3 regions of the Leisingera sp. S2M4 genome follow, and region 3 is predicted to be linked to each of the others. Evidence: riboswitches for the same ligand, from Rfam matches in the RefSeq annotation. Region 3 holds a riboswitch; each other region holds the start of a gene.
The links. A riboswitch is a leader RNA that binds a small molecule or an ion and turns the genes downstream of it on or off. The one in region 3 is predicted to bind cobalamin.
Positions count from the first base shown of each region.

Region 1 (3,839 bases), on a different replicon from region 3:
TTCGAGGCCCGCAGCGCGTGATACAACACGGCGCAAAAGTAGATGTTCGTGAAATCAATGCCCTCGGCGCTGCCATAGTGAATGTGCTCGCGCGCCAGGAACCCGTGCAGGTTCATCTGCCCCAGGCCGATCGCGTGGCTTTCGTCATTGCCGCGCCGCACGGAGGGCACCGAGTCGATCGCGCTCATCTCCGACACCGCGCTCAGCGCGCGCACGGCGGACTCCACCGTGGCCGCCAGATCGCCGCCATCCATCGCCCTGGCGATATTCATCGAGCCGAGGTTGCAGGAGATATCCGTGCCCAGGTGCTTGTAGCTGAGGTCGTCATTGAACTCCGACGCCTCGTTCACCTGCAGGATTTCCGAACAAAGGTTCGACATGGTGATGCGCCCGGCCACCGGATTGGCGGCGTTCACCGTGTCCTCGAACATGATATAGGGATAACCGCTCTCGAACTGGATCTCCGCCAGGGTCTGAAAAAACTGCCGGGCATTGATCTTCTGCTTGCGGATGCGCGGATCATCGACCAGCTCGTGATAGCGCTCGCTGACCGAAATCTCCGAGAATGGCACCCCGTGCACCTTCTCCACATCATGCGGCGAGAACAGGTACATGTCCTCGTTTTTCTTCGCCAATTCAAAGGTGATGTCGGGGATCACCACGCCCAGTGACAGGGTCTTGATACGGATCTTCTCATCCGCATTTTCGCGTTTGGTGTCGAGGAAGCGCAGAATATCAGGGTGGTGCGCGTTGAGGTAAACCGCCCCCGCCCCCTGCCGCGCGCCCAGCTGGTTCGCGTAGGAAAAGCTGTCTTCGAGCAGTTTCATCACCGGGATCACGCCGGAGGACTGGTTCTCGATGCCTTTGATCGGCGCACCATGTTCGCGGATGTTGGTCAGCATCAGCGCCACGCCGCCGCCGCGCTTGCTCAGCTGCAACGCCGAGTTGATGCCGCGGCCGATGCTTTCCATGTTGTCCTCCAGCCGCAGAAGAAAGCAGGAGATCAGCTCGCCCCGGCTCTTCTTGCCGGCATTCAGGAAGGTGGGCGTGGCGGGCTGGAAGCGGCCAGTGATGATCTCCTCCATCAGCCGCAGCGCCAGCGCCTCGTCGCCGCGCGCCAGCGTCAGCGCCACCATCACCACGCGGTCCTCGTAGCGTTCCAGGTACCGGCCGCCATCGCGGGTCTTCAGCGTGTAAGAGGTGTAATACTTGAAAGCGCCCAGGAAGGTCGGAAAGCGGAATTTATGCGCATAGGCCGCGTCCCAGATCCGGTGCAGGAAGGCGCGGTCATATGGCTCCAGCACCTCAGCCTCGTAGTAGCCTTCCTCAACCAGATACCCCAGTTTTTCATCCAGCGAATGAAAGAACACGGTGTTCTGATTCACATGGGTCAGGAAATACTGCCGCGCCGCCTCCCGGTCGGCCTCGAACTGGATGTTTCCCTCCGCATCATAAAGGTTCAGCATGGCGTTCAGCGCGTGATAGTCGCGCTCGCCGGTTACGCTGGAATCGAGCATTCCGTCCCCCAGAATTTCTGCAGCCCGGCGCGAACGCGGGCGATGTCGGTTTCGGTGCCGGCCAATTCAAAGCGATACAGCACCGGCACATTGCATTTGCGGGCGATCACGTCGCCCGCCAGCGCGAAGGTTTCGCCAAAGTTCCGGTTGCCCGCGCCGATCACACCGCGCAGCAGCGCCCGCAGGGGCGGCTGGTTCAGCAGCCGGATCACCTGCTTGGGCACGGCGCCGCGCCCCTGCCCGTCCGCATAGGTCGGACAGATCAACACGAAGGGCGCGAGGATCTGCGGCAGCGGGTCGCCGTGGCGCAGCGGCAGGCGCGTGGCCGCAAGGCCAAGCCGCGTGGCAAAGCGATGGGTATTGCCGGAGCCGCTGGAGAAATAGACCAGCCCCGCCACGGCGTCAGGCCAGGCGAGCGATCATGTCGGGGCGAAAGCCCGCCCAATGGCTCTCCCCGGCGACCACCACCGGCGCTTGGCGATAGCCCATGTCCTGCACCTTCTGCAGCGCCGCACTGTCCTCGCTGAGGTCGATCACCTCATAGGCCAGCCCGCGCGCATCCAGCGCGCGGGTGGTGGCGGTGCATTGCACGCAGGCCGGTTTGGAATACACGGTGATGGTCATTGGTCTGGTCCCTATCTGCTGTTGCGGACAAGGGGACAGGGTCACGGGCGGCGCTGCAGGGGGCAGGCCGGTCCACGCACCCAGGCCCGCCGCCTGTGGTTCACGTCTCATCAGCCCTGGCAGGTCTCCTGGCTTGCGGCTCCGACGTCTGGCCCGCCTTCCCGGCGCCGGTGCGCCAGTGGCATATGGGGTTTGACTCGCCGCTTACAGTTGCGGGGGCAGCACCGGAATTGCACCGGTTTCCCTCTTAGCCTCTGATGTGAATCACAGGCACCAAAGCCACTCCATATAGGGTTATACCCTAGCCACCCGTCAATATGTTGTTTTCGATATCCACAGGAAAAGCCGCACGGGTCTCAGCCCCGGTGCCACACCAGCGGGGCCGGGTCCTCGCGAAAGGCAAAGCGCAGCAGATGGCTTTCCACCACCTCGCAGGTCTGCGCCAGCTCGGCCGCGGTCGCGGACGTGACGTGAATGCTCAGCCGATCCGCGTCATGGCGCAGCTGCGCCAGACCGCAGACGAATTGCAGCTCCGCCCCCTCCGGGCTCTCGACGACCGGGATCTTGTGACCGAAATGGCGGACGAGGCGCGTATAAAGGCCTGCGGCCTGCGCCGAGTGGAAAACCGCGCGTGTTTGCATTGCTGCTCCTTAGAATTGATAATAGCCAAGATACTGGCAGATATTGATTTTAAACCGTTTCAACACGCCGCGCCCGGCGTTGGTCTGCGTTCTGGGCGTTTGCATTGGTGCCACCTGAAAGGACGCGACCATGACCACCCGCCCCGGCCCCTCGCCGAACGCCGCCTTCTTCGGAGACGACGACGAAGCGATTGCCTACAACCGCGCCTGGTTCAACATCATGCGCGCCCACCGCAAGTTCCACCCGCGGATCGCGCGGGCGCTGAAGAGCCATGGCATCAATGACCCGATCTGGTACGAGATCCTGCTCGAACTGGAGCGCGCCGGTGCCGACGGCCAGCCGATGGCGGCGCTGGAGGACAAGCTGTTCGTGCCGCAATACGCGCTCTCCCGACATGTGGCCCGGATGGAAAAGGACGGGCTGCTGCGGCGCGAATTCATCGCCGACGGGCGGCGCAAGCAGATCCTCTTTCTCACCGACCGCGGCGCCGGGCTGCATGCGAAGATCTGGCCAACCTATTGGGAAGCGATGCAGACCGAGATCGGCCAGCATCTGACCACCGAGGAGGCCTATGCCCTGTCGCGCCTGCTGATCAAGCTGCTGCCGTGAAGCCGCGCCGCAGGCGGCTTCACGGCTGATCCTCAGAACCGCGCGACCGCCTCGATCATAAAGGTGCGTCCCGGCTCCTTCAGCGGCACGATCGAAGCATATTCACCGCCATAGGTGGCCCGGTCGGCGTAGTCCGCGTCAAACAGGTTCTGCACCGAGGCGCGCAGGGTCACGCCGTTCAGCGACGGCGGGGTATATTCGGCGAAGACGTTCACGACCTCATAGCCGTCCAGCTCCTGGGTGCCCGCTCCGCCGGTGTCGTAGTCGCGGGCCAGATCCAGGCTGCCGCCCACGAGCAGGCTGTACTGCGGCAGTTCCTGCTGGATCTGCAATGCCAGCACCTGGCCCAGCGGCGCCCCCAGATCGCGCGCCTCGTAGCTGCCGGTGGAACCGCCGTTGAGCTCGATGTCACTGTCGGTGAAGCTCAGGCGCACGAAACCACCAAGC
Region 1 covers NZ_AP040863.1:229,801-233,639, reverse strand. The annotation lists gene nrdE (class 1b ribonucleoside-diphosphate reductase subunit alpha) at 1-1,517, opposite strand, end outside; gene nrdI (class Ib ribonucleoside-diphosphate reductase assembly flavoprotein NrdI) at 1,499-1,915, opposite strand; gene nrdH (glutaredoxin-like protein NrdH) at 1,920-2,141, opposite strand; cobalamin riboswitch at 2,243-2,434, opposite strand; gene ACZ52D_RS19940 (DUF2218 domain-containing protein) at 2,498-2,782, opposite strand; gene ACZ52D_RS19935 (MarR family winged helix-turn-helix transcriptional regulator) at 2,913-3,392, shown strand; gene ACZ52D_RS19930 (TonB-dependent receptor plug domain-containing protein) at 3,425-3,839, opposite strand, start outside.
Region 1: it holds a riboswitch for cobalamin, as region 3 does, so the genes downstream of both, nrdH (glutaredoxin-like protein NrdH) here and ACZ52D_RS12095 (CbtB domain-containing protein) in region 3, are expected to answer to the same signal.

Region 2 (3,839 bases), 660 kb from region 3:
GCTGGGCGCCGAACATGGCATCGGCGCTTACATCCTGCAGGCCGGATCGCTGTACGACCTTGAACGTTTGTTTGCCGGGGTGACGATCCTGTCGCTGCTGGGGGTGCTGCTGTCTACCACCGTGGGGCTGGTGGAAAAGCACGTTCTAGGTTGGCGGACATGAGCCGGAAGACCGAAAGCGAATATGATGTGGTCGTGGCCGGTGGGGGCGCTGCCGGCATCGGGGCGGCGCTCGGCGCTGCCCGCGCAGGCGGCAAGGTATGCCTGGTGGAAAAATACGGCTTTCTCGGCGGCGCGGCGACCACATCGCAGGTTCTGGCCTACTGCGGATTTTTCCAGCAAGGGCCTGAGCCGGTAAAAGCGGTCGGTGGGGCCGGGGATCTGGTGCTGGAGGCCATGCGGGCCTGCGGAATGAATACCGAGGCCCATAATTCCGAAACCACGGGCAACTGGATCATCCTGTTGAACCCCGAGATCGCAAAGCTGGCGTTCGACCGGGTGCTTGCCGATCACGGCGTTGATGTGCTGCTGCACTCTCGTGTCGCCGCCGCAACCAGAACGGCTGACCGCATAGAGGCTGTAACCGTCGCCGGAATGGAGGGCCGCCGAAGGATCATCGCTGAGGGCTTTGTCGATGCGACCGGCGACGCCAATCTGTCCCTCGTGTCTGGTATCACAATGCGTGAGGGCGACATGAACGGCCAGTTGCAGGCCGTCTCTGCCCCGATCCGGATTTCCGGGTTGGATCCGCGGGTCCCCTTTGACCGGGCGGCGATCAAGGCGGCCATCCAGCGTTACAACAAGACCGGCGTCTATCCGATCCGTCGCGAGGATGGCGGCATCTATACGCGCATTCCCGGCACTGGCGACATGTGGTGGATGATTATCGATCTGGCGCTGCCCGACCTCACGTCCGCTAGTTTTACGCGGGCGGAGCGGTGCGCGCGGGAGATGGCGAATGACTATGTGCAGATGTTGCGCGATCACGTGCCGGGGTTCGAGAATTGCTTCTTGGCCCAGTCTGGTCCGCAGATTGGCATTCGTGAAAGCAGGCATCCTGCCACTCGGTATGAGATGACGGCCGAGGATCTCGCCTGCGGGCGGCAACGCCCCGACAGCATCGCCCGGGCGGCGTGGCCCGCAGAATTGCACGGTGAAGCCGGCAAGCCGGTCTATCACCCGGTTGGCGGGCATGGTTACGCCTCGGTTCCACTGGACAGTCTGCGGGCGCGCGACCTCGACAATCTGTTTGTGTCTGGCCGCGTCATCGGGGCCGATCCTGTCGCTTACGGCTCGGTCCGTGTCATGGGGACGGCTTTTGCCACCGGGGAAGCCGCAGGCATCGCCGCAACAATGGCGACCGTAGACGGGGAGCGCGTTGGTGCGCAGGTGCGCCGCCTCGGGGGACTGACCTGACCATGTTCCGACGCATCCTCCCTGCTCGAAGGGCGTGGTTGCGTGGCTAATTATAGCGGTTGACAGGCCAAGCCGATTTGCGCAGACAAAAACCGATGGTTCCCGGCCGAGTATGGCAATGGGATGAAAAGGGAATCTGGTGCGGGCTGAGCGGCCCAAGTCCAGAACTGCCCCCGCAACTGTGAGCGGAGAGTACCCCGTCAGAACCACTGGATCCGGCGGATCCGGGAAGGGACGGCACGCTTTGATCCGCAAGTCAGGAGACCTGCCATCGGTAAACCGTAACCAATCGGGCGGAGGGCCCGTGGAGGAAGAGATGACAGTGTCCCCAGCGCTTCGCGCCAGCGCCTGCCTGCCTCCGCTTGAGAGGCTTGCATGGACGCCCGAATTTATCTGATCTCCGCTTCGTATGTCAGCCAATCCCGCTTTCAGGCCCTGGCCGACGGGCTGGCGGCAGCGGCGCCCTGTGCGGCGGTGGCGGTCCGGCTCGAAGCCAGCGGCGAGGGGCTTTGGCGGGCGCTGGACGATATGGCGACGTTGGGAGCGACGCGGATCGAACTACGTCCGGTTGGCCTCCCGTTTTCGCAGAGCATAGAGGCCTGGCTGCCCGGCGCAGTGGGGGCCTGGCTGGCGCGCCAGACCGGGACACGCCCGAAGGTTCTGCTGGCTGAGGCTCCGCAAGCTGACCCTTCGGTCCTTGGCCATGTTGCGCGGGCCGAGGTGCCGCTGACGGAAGTGGAACCGAGACCAGACGGCGAATTGGGCAAAGGCTGGAACAGTCCTCCGCCCCATCGTCACCACCTGCTGGTCTGCACTGGACCGCGCTGCCATCTGAAGGATGCACCCGACCTGTTGGCGGCGCTGAAGGCCGAGTTGGGCCGCATGCAGTTGGCCTCTGACTGTCTTGTGACGGCGGCCGGCTGCCTGTTTCCCTGCAACAACGGGCCTGTGATCGTGCACTATCCAAAAGGGGATTGGTACCGGGTCCGCGATCTGGCGGACGTGCGCAGCCTGGTGGCCCGGGTTCTTTGCGCGGGGGATGTTCCGCAGTCCCTGCTTATCCATCAATCAGGAGAAACCCATGAATTTGCTTAGAGTTCTGATGCCGCTGTGCCTTGTTGCGGCCGCTGGTGCGGCGCAGGCCGATCCGGTGACCGTTCAAAGTTGTGGGAGCTCCTACACTTACGAAACGCCGCCGAAGCGGGCCATTACCTTGAACCAGCAGGCCACCGAGGTGATGCTGGCACTCGGTCTGCAGGGCGCCATGGTCGGCACCGCCTATCTCGACGACGAGATCCCGGACCAGTGGCGGGATGCATTCGACAGCGTCCCCGTTCTGGCCGAGAAATATCCGGCTGCAGAAATCGTGCTGACCCAAGAGCCTGACTTCCTGTTCGCAGGCTTCGCCTCTGCCTTCTCGGAGGACAATTTGGGATCGGTGCAGAAGTGGCACGACTTGGGCGTGGGGACCTATCTGGTGGATGCGTCGTGCAAGTCTGCGCACCCTCAGGACGTGCCGCTGACCATTGCGCCGATCCTGCGCGACATCGAAGTGATTGGCGACATTTTCGGCGTTCAGGATCGCGCGGATGCGCTGATTGCCGAGACCAGGGCGCGCATCGAAGCGGTGCAAAACAATACCGCGGGCGGTGGGCGCAGCGCCTTTATCTATGACAGTGGCACCGACACGCCGTTCTCGATCGGTTGCTGCGGCGGCCCGGCACTGGTCGCCAAAACCGCCGGGCTGACCAGCATCAGTGCGGACGTCGAAGGCGCCTGGGTTGACCTCGCCTGGGAGCGCGTGGTCGAGGCCGACCCGGATGTGATCCTGCTGATCGAGGCAGGCTGGTCCTCGGCGCAGGAGAAACGGGAGTATCTGGAAAACGATCCCGTACTGTCGCAGCTGACGGCGGTGCAGAACGGGCGTTTCGTGGTGGTGCCGTTTTCCGAGACATTGCTGGGCATGCGCTTTGCCGACGGGGTTGAAAACCTGAACGCGCAGCTGGCGGCGTTGCGCTGAATGCAGGCCCGCTTCTCGCTTCTGTTTCCGGCAGCCCTGGTGGCGATGGTCCTGGCGGCCGTCGCCGGGGTCCTGTGGGGCACGGCCGACATCGGCTGGGCGGACCGCCTTGCGATTCTGAGCCGGAGCGAGGACGCACCCCGCGGCCTGTCGCTGATCGTGTGGCAATGGCGGATCCCGCGGGTGCTGGCCGTCGGGCTGATCGGCGCGGGATTGTCGCTGGCCGGTGCGCTGATGCAGACGGCGCTGCGCAACCCGATGGCGGATCCCTACCTGATGGGGCTCTCCTCGGGGGCGTCGGCGGCAGCGGTGGCGGCGATCATCTGGCTGCCCGCGGCGGTCACCGACCGGCTGGGAGTGCCGCTGATCGCCTTCCTCGGAGCGGCGGCCGCCTTTGCGCTGA
Region 2 covers NZ_AP040861.1:1,840,784-1,844,622, forward strand. The annotation lists gene ACZ52D_RS08965 (ABC transporter permease) at 1-163, shown strand, start outside; gene ACZ52D_RS08970 (FAD-dependent oxidoreductase) at 160-1,416, shown strand; cobalamin riboswitch at 1,501-1,703, shown strand; gene ACZ52D_RS08975 ((2Fe-2S) ferredoxin domain-containing protein) at 1,792-2,511, shown strand; gene ACZ52D_RS08980 (ABC transporter substrate-binding protein) at 2,498-3,436, shown strand; gene ACZ52D_RS08985 (FecCD family ABC transporter permease) at 3,437-3,839, shown strand, end outside.
Region 2: it holds a riboswitch for cobalamin, as region 3 does, so the genes downstream of both, ACZ52D_RS08975 ((2Fe-2S) ferredoxin domain-containing protein) here and ACZ52D_RS12095 (CbtB domain-containing protein) in region 3, are expected to answer to the same signal.

Region 3 (3,839 bases):
TTGTCTCCTCCGGGCCCGGCGATCCGGAGCTGTTGACCGTGAAAGCCGTCAAGCGGCTGGAGACGGCGGATGCGATCCTGTTCGATGATCTGTCCTCTGGCCCGATCCTGAGCCATGCCCGTGCCGATGCCGACCTGGTGGGCGTGGGCAAACGCGCCGGGCGACCTTCGCCCAAGCAGGACCATGTCAGCCAGCTGCTGGTCGATTATGCCTCCTCCGGGCTGCGGGTGGTACGGCTGAAATCCGGCGACTCGGGCGTCTTCGGCCGCCTCGAGGAAGAAATCACCGCCCTGCGCGAAGCCGGGATCGGGTTTGAGATTGTGCCCGGCGTCACCGCGGCCTCGGCGGCGGCGGCGGCGGCCAATATCCCGCTCACCCGTCGGCTGACCGCGCGGCGGCTGCAGTTCATCACCGGCCATGACGTGACCGGCGGGCTGCCGGACGATCTGAACATGGCGGCGCTGGCCGACCCGCAGGCCACCACCGTGGTCTACATGGGCAAGCGTACCTTCGCCGCGCTGGCGGAAAAGCTGATGGAGGCCGGGCTGCCTGCGGAGACCCACGCGCTGGTGGCGCAGGGCGTCTCCACCCCGGAGCAGAAGCTGTTCTGCCACACAGTCGGTGAACTGCCGCAGGTGCTGCGCGCCATGGAAACCACCGCCCCGGTGCTGATCCTTTATGGGCCGCTGGCAGATCAGGACCTGCCCGGCGTATGAGCGTGCCGACCCTCACCCTGTGCCGCACATGCCGCGATGCGGACCCTGCCCTGCCCGGGCAGGTCGCCGCGGCACTGGAGCGCGCAGGGATCGCGGCCCGCCTGACGCAGGTGGACTGCATGTCCGGTTGCCACAGGCCGCAGACACTGGCGGTGCGCCAATCCGGCAAGACCGCCTATCTGTTCGGTGAAATCTCCGCTGACGATCTGCCGGACGTGCTGACCTTTTTGCACCTGTACGCCCGCAGCGCTGACGGGAATTTCGCCGATGCCCGCCCGCTGGGCAAGCTGCGCTACAAGGCGATTGCCCGCATCCCGGGCTGACCTCGCACCGCCAATCTGCCCCCGCGGCCCGCAGATATGCCGCAGACAACCGGTCAAGGGGCGGTTTCTTCCTTGACCGGAATCGCCCCCGCGAGGCATTACCATTGGATACGGTGTCCAAAGGTGCCCAAGCACCAGGACTGAAACGGGAATGAGGACGGTGGACCAAATCGCGGCACCGCAGCCTCAACCGCCCCCGCGACTGTGAGCGGCGAGCGGCTCTTCGGCATCCACTGGCGCGTAAGACGCCGGGAAGGAGGAGAGCAGCAGCGACCCGCGAGTCAGGAGACCGGCCGTGTGCGAATGAAAACTTACGCCGTCGGGTGTGACGGCAAGGAGACCATCAATGACGACCAAGACGCTCAACGCTTCTGCCGCAGGCACTTCCGTAATCCCGGCCCTGTTTGCCGTGGTTCTCGGGCTGGGGATCCTCACGCTGACCGGCCATGTGCAGGCATCCGCGCTGCATGACGCGGCGCACGATGTACGCCACGCAACCGGCTTCCCCTGCCACTAAGGCCATGTTCAGTCGTATTTTGACCAGCGGCCTGTTCGCTGGCGCTGCAGCAGGGCTGATCACCGCCCTGCTGCAGCTTTATTTCGTGCAGCCTGTTCTGCTCCATGCCGAACTCTACGAGGGCGGTGAACTGGTGCATTTCGGCGCCGAGGCCGTGTCGGCCCATCCCGACCTGCCCGGCCTGTTCGCCGATCCGGTGCGCGACGGGCTGAGCGTCATCTTCACCATGCTCACCTACACCGGCTATGCGCTGGTCATGGTTGCATTGATGTCGGTGGCCGAGCGTCAGGGCCATGCGATCAACGCGCGCAGCGGTTTGCTCTGGGGTGTGGCAGGCTTCGTGACCTTCCACTTCGCGCCCGGCCTGTCGCTGGCCCCCGAGGTGCCCGGCGTCGCGGCCGCGGATGTCGGCCTGCGCCAGATCTGGTGGACCGCCACCGTAGCCACCGCGGGCGTGGCCATGTGGCTGATCGCCTTTGGCGGCAACATGGTCAGCTACCTGATCGCCGCGCTGCTGCTGCTGGCGCCGCATGTCATCGGCGCCCCCGAACCCGAGAGTTTCTCGGGACCGGTGCCGACCGAGATCGGCGCGCTGTTTGCCGCCCGTGCCTTCGGGATCGGAATGGCGGCCTGGGTGCTGCTGGGGGCCTTTGCCGGCCACTTCTGGCAGACCGAAGGCAAGCGCTCGCTCGCAGCGGCCTGACCCGGCTGCCCTCTTGCGCCCCGCCGGAGAAGTCCGGCGGGGACAGTTCTTGTCCGAGGAAGACTTGATGTCCCGTTCTCTCGCTCTCTTTGCCATCGGACTGCTGTTCGGAGGCGGCATCGGCTTTGTCACCGCGGCTGGCAATGGCATCACTTTTGACGGCCACGACCACGGCGACCCGGCACATCACGGCGGTGGCCACGCGGGCGCGATGGCCCATGACCACGCGACGGCGGTCGATCTGCCGTCGGGCCCGGATGCACCCCGAGTTGCCATACGTCTGCACAAGGATCCCATGTCCGGCTGGAACCTGCAGGTGCTGCCGCAGAACTTCCGCTTTGCCCCGCAGAATGCTTCGGCGGAGAATGTTCCCGGTGAAGGCCACGCCCATGTCTACGTGAACGGTGACAAGCTTGCCCGGCTCTATGCAGAGTGGGTTCACCTGCCGTCGCTGCCTGCCGGGGCAGTCGTCAAGGTCTCGCTGAACACCAACAACCACAGCGCGCTGACGGTGGGGGGACAGCCCGTCGAGGCCACGACAACCGTGCCGTCCGACGCTGAGGGCACCTGACCGTCACCCCGCGCTTGCAAGACCAGCGGCACGGCTCCATAGGGGGCGTGTCCACGCATGAAAGGCCCCGCCATGATCGAACTCAGCCTGATCGGTATCGGCACCGGAAACCCGCAGCACATGACCCTGCAGGCAATCGACGCGCTGAACGCGCAGGACCTGATCCTGATCCCCAACAAAGGGGTCGGCAAGGATGATCTGGCCGGGCTGCGGCGCGAAATCTGCCACCAGGCAATCAAGGGCAACGGCCCACGGATCGTCGAGTTCTCCCTGCCGGTGCGGGACGAAACCATCCGCGACTACCGCAAACGGGTCGACGATTGGCACGATGCCATTGCCGAGATCTGGTGGCAGAACATCAGCACGCATCTGCCCGACGGCGGCAAGGCGGGTTTCCTCGTCTGGGGCGATCCTTCGCTCTATGACAGCACCATGCGCATTGCCGGCCGTCTGCAACAGCGCGCTGACCTCAAGCTGACGGTGATCCCGGGCATTACCTCGATCCAGGCCCTGACCGCGGCTCATGCGATCCCTCTCAACGAGATCGGTGCCCCTTTCACCATCACCACCGGGCGCCAGCTGCGCGAACAGGGCTGGCCGGAGAGCGCCGATACGCTGGTGATCATGCTGGACGGAGAATGTTCCTTCCAGTCCATCGCGCCGCAGGGGGTAGAGATCTACTGGACTGCCTATGCGGGAATGGAAAACCAGATTTCCCTGTCCGGACCTCTGAGCGAAATGCGCGATGAGATCATCCGCACCCGCGCGGCGGCCCGGGCCGAGCATGGCTGGATCATGGACATCTACCTGCTGCGCCGCCGCGTGGTCTGAAGACCTGCAAGAGCGGGCGACGGCGTCGATCTCGGCTCAGCCTAGGCTCCCCTCGCGCGCCGCGCGTGTGAGCCTTCCACGGTACTAGCCGCCACTGGATTGCTGAAGCGGCAGATGCGCAGCCTCCGGTTCCGGCAGCCCCGGCGCCTGCTCGTGCAGTTTCTCCACGTCCACCGTG
Region 3 covers NZ_AP040861.1:2,496,225-2,500,063, reverse strand. The annotation lists gene cobA (uroporphyrinogen-III C-methyltransferase) at 1-716, shown strand, start outside; gene ACZ52D_RS12100 (DUF1636 family protein) at 713-1,039, shown strand; cobalamin riboswitch at 1,134-1,352, shown strand; gene ACZ52D_RS12095 (CbtB domain-containing protein) at 1,386-1,556, shown strand; gene ACZ52D_RS12090 (CbtA family protein) at 1,561-2,259, shown strand; gene ACZ52D_RS12085 (hypothetical protein) at 2,327-2,830, shown strand; gene cobF (precorrin-6A synthase (deacetylating)) at 2,903-3,661, shown strand; gene ACZ52D_RS12075 (acyl-homoserine-lactone synthase) at 3,746-3,839, opposite strand, start outside.